DNA from 2 places in the Gulosibacter sediminis genome. Region 2 is predicted to be linked to the other one. Evidence: predicted binding sites of a transcription regulator. Region 2 holds the regulator's gene; the other holds the start of a gene.
What was found. The regulator LexA, encoded in region 2, represses DNA repair genes until DNA is damaged. The targets are predictions, from matches to a motif close to TCGAACANNTGTTCGA.

Region 1 (3,208 bases), on a different contig from region 2:
CGTTGATGTTTCAGGGTGTGGTGTTTTGGGCAGAGGTGTCCCAGGTTTTCGACGTCGGTTTTGCCGCCCGCGGCCCACGGTTTCGTGTGATCGAGTTCGCTTTGGTGCGCGGGTCTGCGACACCCCGGGAATAGACACACTTGGTCCCTCGCTTGCAGGAACCGTCTCATCGATGGAGTCGGGTTGCGGGAATCGACGGTCAACACGTGCCCGGTGATCGGGTCGGTCAAGATGCGTTGGAAGCACTTCGCCGTGGAGGCCATTCCGCGGGCCTCGGTCATGCTGACTGGCGTCATCCCGTTGATCGTGGCGACGTCGCGCGGTGCGTCCGGGTTGAGGAGATTCATCACCGGGATCACGATGCTCACCATCGCGGTCACGCGCGACCGCCCCTTCGCCTCGTATTCGTGCATGCTCTGCGGCGTGGTGGTGAGGAAGGTCTCGACGAACAGGTCGGCCATCAACTGGCGCACCGTGCGCGGGTCCTCAATGAACTCGGCGTCTTCAGGGGAGAGCTCTTCCCCACGCGACTGTGCCTCGCGGACGCGGCGTCGATGTTCGTCGGCCTCGTTCACATTCTCCTCACGCAGCGCCTTGGCTTGCTGGTTCATGAGGTCGTACATTGCGCGCGCCTGCATGGTCGGGACGTCGGCGGTGATGCGCGACATGCCAAACTCGCGGTCCTCGATCGTGACGTGGCGTGCCTGGTACTCGTGCTCGAACGCCGCCTCAAACTCCTCGGCCCCAAGTTCCGCGGCGAGTTTGCGGGCGAATGCGTCGGTCGCGGCAACGGTCGCACCCTTCGCAAACTCCAACACCTTCGACGCGTACTCGTCCAACCGCGCGTCCGGCACGATCCCCGCATGCCGCAACAGTGCGCGGGCGTGCCGCATCGTCACCGCCGCTTCACGGAGCGGGTCGAGCCACACGACAAAGTCGGTGCCGAGGCGGTGCGCGTCATACGCCCGGTTCAAGAGTGCGGTGTCGGATTCGTTCGTGTGAATCCCGAACTCCGCGACGATCGATCGCAGGTTCAGCCGCAGCAGGTCATCAGGACTCGCCACCGACGAGCGTTCCTGCAACTGTGCGTAGGTGCGGTGCTCCGCGACGGCGTAGGCCTGCGCGAGGCCCATCATCTTCAGGTACGCGCCGGTCTGCTCGAGCTTCGCCCCATTGAGCACCATCTCTTCGATCGCCCCGAGCGCGTCATTCAGTCCGTCGGTTTCCGGTGGAGGGGTGGTGCCGTCTGGCCGGTGCTTCGGTGCACGACGAATCGGCTTATCAGCATCAGAGCCTGGGGGAGGAGTCGTTGCGGTCATCGGGCGTCACCTCCTCGAAGGTGCGGCAATGGGGGAACCGTTGTAGCAAGCATATGCGCATGCACGCCTAAATGCAATAGAAATAATGTTCTATTCAAGTCGGGCCGAATGTTCGAGGTTTCGAGCATTGGCGGGAGGGTTTCCGGCCTGTGTTCACTCTTGCATGAGCCTCCGACATGCCCTCGGCGGTTCAGTTTCGTGGCGGATTGCCGACTGGTTTCACTTCGGACGAGCCTCCGGCATCACGGCATCACGGCTTCACGGCTTCACGGCTTCACGGCTTCGTGCTCGTGCTCGCGCCGGTGCCCGTGCTCTTGGCTATGTCGCTGTCGCTGTCGCTGCCCTTGCTCGTGCCCTTGGTCCTGTCTCTACTTCCGTCCATCCTCTGTCTCTGTCTCTATCTCTGTCTCTGTCTCTGTGCTGGCCCTGCCCTGCCCCTGCCCTTGCCCTTGCCGTCACTGCCCTGCCACTACCCCCGCTCATCCGCAGCCCTGCCCTGCCACTGTCCCTGCTCATCCCCGGCCCTGCCCTACTCATCCCTTGTCCTTGTCCATTTCTTGCCGCTCGGCTGTCCCTGTCGCCACCTTGGGGCCTGCCCCAGGCGCCAAGCCCCGACTCCCCGCGTTCCTGGCGCGCGCCCGACTGTCCGACCGGCACCACCGCATCCAACCAATTGCCCGTAAAGTCTTACTGTTATACAGTTACTCAGAATTCGATAGGATCCTCGATACGCGCAAGTACCGGGGCGACACATAGGAGTAGGAATGGCTCAGATCAGCCCCATCGTGAAGCAGGCCACCCCCGTGGTCGTAGAGAAGGCCGAGGGCAACTGGATCGTCGGCACCGACGGCGTGCGCTACCTCGACTTCACTTCCGGTATCGGCGTGACCTCGACCGGCCACTGCCACCCGCGCGTCGTCGCGGCCGCCCGCGAGCAGGTCGGCAAAGTCATCCACGCGCAGGCCACGACCGTGATGCACAAGCCGCTGCTCGAGCTCACCGAAAAGCTCAGCGATTACCTGCCCGAGAACCTCGACTCCGTCTTCTACGCGAACTCCGGCGCCGAGGCCGTCGAGGGCGCGTTGCGCCTCGCCCGCCAGGCGACGAACCGCCCCAACATCATCGCCTTTCAGGGCGGCTTCCACGGCCGCACCTCGGGCGCCTCGAGCATCACGACCGCGGGCACGAAGTTCCGCAGCAGCACCGTGCCGCTGATGGGCGGCGTCGTGATCGCGCCGTTCCCCTACGCCTACCGTCTCGGCATGAGCGAGGCGGATGCGGTGCGCTTCGCCCTGCGCGAGCTCGACTACCTCTTCGCCACCACCACGAGCCCGAGCGAGGTGGCCGCCTTCATAATCGAGCCCGTGCTCGGCGATGGCGGCTACATTCCGGTGCCCGTCGAGTTCCTGCGCGGCATCGAGCAGCGCGCCCGCGAGCACGGCATCGTGCTCATCGTCGACGAGATTCAGTCGGGCGTCGGCCGCACCGGCGCCTTCTGGGCGCACACGCGCTCGGGCATCTCGCCCGACATCCTGATCACCGCGAAGGGCATCGCCTCGGGCTTCCCGATCTCGGCCATCGCGGCGAGCAAGGAGCTCATGGCGAAGGGTCTGCCCGGCTCGCAGGGCGGCACCTACGGCGGCAACGCCGTCGCGGCCGCCGCCGCCATCGAGACACTCGATGTCATTGACGACGAGCAGCTCGTGCATAACTCGGCCGAGCGCGGTGAGCAGCTGCAGGCCGGGCTCAAGAAGCTGCAGGAGCAATTCCCGGTCATCGGCGACGTGCGCGGGCTCGGCCTCATGCAGGCGATCGAGTTCACGACGCCCGAGGGCGAGGCCGACGCCACCACCGCCGCGGCCGTCCAGCAGGGCGCCGTCGCCGAAGAG
Region 2 (3,208 bases):
ATCCACACGCGCATGGCGAAGCTGCGCCGCCAGATCGCTGGCATGAAGACGTCGCGCGACACGAAGCGCGCCGAGCGCGGCCGCAATCTCGTGCCCTCGGTGGCGATCGCGGGCTACACGAACGCCGGTAAGTCGTCGCTGCTCAACCGCATCACCCGCGCGGGCGTGCTCGTTGAGAACCAGCTGTTTGCGACGCTCGACGCGACGGTGCGCCGCACCGAGACACCCGAAGGGCGCCCGTACACGCTTGCTGACACCGTCGGCTTCGTGCGCAACCTGCCGCACCAGCTCGTCGAGGCGTTCCGCTCGACGCTCGAGGAGGTCGCCGACTCGGATGTGCTCGTGCACGTCGTCGACGCGAGCCACCCCGACCCGGCGGGGCAGATTCGCACCGTGCGCGAGGTCATCTCTGAGATCGACTCGCGCGACGTGCCCGAGCTCATTGCGTTCAACAAGGCCGACCTCATCGATGCCGACACGCGGCTCATGCTCCGCGCGCTCGAGCCGAACTCGGTGTTCGTCTCGGCCCATACGGGCGAGGGCGTTGAGGAACTCCAGGAGCGCATCGCCGAGTTGCTGCCGATGCGCGAGATCGAGGTCGAGCTCGTCGTGCCGTATCAGCGCGGCGACCTCGTGTCGATGCTGCACGACCAGGGCGGCGTGCTGCGCGAGTTGCACGATACCGATGGCACACACCTGCGCGCCCGCGTGCATCCCGATCAGATGGGCGTGTTCGAGGAGTTTCGGGTTGCTGGCCGCTCAGCTCCCGAGGGCAAGAAGCCGCCGGTGCGGCACAAGCCGCGCGCCCGCGTTGACGAGTCGGACGAGCGCGTGCTGAGCCTGCCGCGCGTGGACTACGACAACTAGCGCGAGCTAGACCGAACGCAGCACGGCGACGATCTTGCCGAGCACCGTCGCCTCGTCGCCGAGGATCGGCTCGTAGTTCGAGTTGCGCGGCAGCAGCCAGGTGTGGCCGTCGCGCTGACGGAACACCTTGACCGTGGCCTCGCCGTCGAGCATGGCGGCCACGATGTCGCCGTTGTTCGCGGTGGGCTGCTGGCGCACGACGACCCAGTCGCCGTCGCAGATCGCGGCGTCGATCATCGAGTCGCCTGAGACGAGCAACAAGAACAGCTCGCCGTCGCCGACGACCTGGCGGGGGAGCGGGAAGACCTCTTCGACCTGTTGCTCGGCGGTGATCGGCACGCCCGCCGCGATGCGCCCGACGAGGGGCACGAGGGCGGTCGGGCCCGGCGTGATGCTCGGCTCGACCTCGTCAATCGCCACATCGACGAGCAACTCGATGGTGCGCGCCTGATTCGCGTTGCGGCGAATGTAGCCGCGCTTCTCGAGCTGGTTGAGCTGATAGGCCACCGACGACGAGCTGATGAGGCCGACGGTGTCGCCGATTTCGCGGATGCTCGGGGCAAAGCCATTGCTGTTCTGGAACGTTGCGATGAACGAGAGGATGCGCTGTTGCGTGTCCGACAGGGGCTTGATCTGCTTGGCCATCGGCCCTCCTGAGGTGGTGGTCACGAGGCCGTGTCGGAGGCCCGTGGTCAGCTGTGTTCCGTTGAAGTCACCCTACGTGGCATCAGCACCGGACTCAAACACCTTTTCGAGCGTTTCGCCCTCATTCTCGAAAAAGTGTTTGCGTTTCGAACATGTCGAATCTATATTTGAAACAGATGTTCGCATGCGCCTCGCATGCACGTCGAAAGGAAGCGACCAACATGACTGCTCTTACTGCACGCACCAGCGCCACCGCGCAGCCCCGCCTGCGGCTCACGAGCCGTGGTCGTCGACTCCTCGGCACCCTTCTGCTCGCTCCCGTTGCCCTCGGCGTCGGGGTCGGCATCGCCCAGGTTCCCGCCGCGCTCGCATCGAACACGAGCAGCGCTGCCGCAACCACGTTCGAACACCACACGGTGCTCGCGGGCGAAACCCTCTGGAGCATCGCCGACGAAATCGCCGACGGCCATGACGTGCGCGACGTCGTGCACGAGATCATGCGCCTCAACCTGCTCGAGAGCTCCTCGGTGCAGGCAGGCCAAGAGCTCGCGCTGCCGAACTACTAGACCAGCAGATTTCCGGGCCGCGGACACGGCCGCGGCCCGGAAGCCACGCACCACCACCACCGTGCCGGGCGTCGCAGCCACCCCTTCCGGAGGCGGCGCCCGCGGTGGTTTTCCGGACGCCTAAGATAATGGGGTGACGAGCTTCGAAGACCTCCCCATTCGCGACGACCTGCGTGGGCTGACGCCGTACGGCGCGCCGCAGGACGCGCTGCCGATCACCATCAACGTCAACGAGAACCCGTTCTCGGTGCCGGAGGCCGTCGCCCTCTCGATTATTCAGCGCATTTCGCTCACGCTGCCGGGGCTCAATCGCTACCCCGACCGCGAGTTCACCGAGCTCCGCGAGCGACTCGCGACGTACCTCGGTCAGGGGCTCACACCCGAGCACATCTGGGCAGCCAATGGTTCGAACGAGGTGCTCCAACAGCTGCTCCAGGCCTTCGCTGGAGCGGGCCGCAAGATCATGAGCTTCGCACCGACCTACTCGATGTACCCGCTGCTCGCGAAGGGCGTCGGCAGCGAATGGGTTGCGGCGCCCCGCGACGAGAACTTCGAGCTCACACCTGAGCTCGTGCGCACGGCCATCGAAGCCGAGCGACCCGACGTCGTGTTGCTCTGCACGCCGAATAACCCCACGGGTACCCCGCTCGATCTCGAGACCATCGAGGCCGCCTACGACGCGACCGACGGCATCGTCGTCGTCGACGAGGCGTACGCCGAGTTCCGTCACGACGGCGCGCCGACGGCGTTGAGCCTGCTCGAGGGGCGCCCCCGGCTCGTCATCTCGCGCACCATGTCGAAGGCCTTCGCCTTCGCCGGTGTGCGTCTCGGTTACTTCGCGGCCGACCCGGCCGTCGCCGACGCCGTGCGGCTCGTTCGCCTGCCGTACCACCTGTCGGCGATCACGCAGGCCGCGGCCATCGCCGCGCTCGAGCACAGCGACACGATGCTCGCGCAGGTCGACCGCATCCGCATCCAGCGCGACCGCATCGTCGACGAGACCGCCGCGCTCGGCTACCGGCCCTACCGCTCCGATGCGAACTTCGTGCTCATCGGCGGCGTCGCCGACCCCGCCGTGATGTTCGACGAGTTCGTGGCCCGCGGCATCCTGATCCGCAACACCGGCCCCG

Region 1: QM019_RS05935 (HNH endonuclease signature motif containing protein) is a predicted target of LexA. The motif match lies at 1,397-1,412, and genes of this name have one in related genera.

The regions. Positions count from the first base shown of each region.
Region 1 covers NZ_JASCYH010000012.1:42,277-45,484, forward strand. The annotation lists gene QM019_RS05935 (HNH endonuclease signature motif containing protein) at 1-1,319, opposite strand, end outside; gene QM019_RS05940 (aspartate aminotransferase family protein) at 2,084-3,208, shown strand, end outside.
Region 2 covers NZ_JASCYH010000026.1:26,597-29,804, reverse strand. The annotation lists gene hflX (GTPase HflX) at 1-867, shown strand, start outside; gene lexA (transcriptional repressor LexA) at 874-1,512, opposite strand; gene QM019_RS09095 (LysM peptidoglycan-binding domain-containing protein) at 1,734-2,078, shown strand; gene QM019_RS09090 (histidinol-phosphate transaminase) at 2,212-3,208, shown strand, end outside.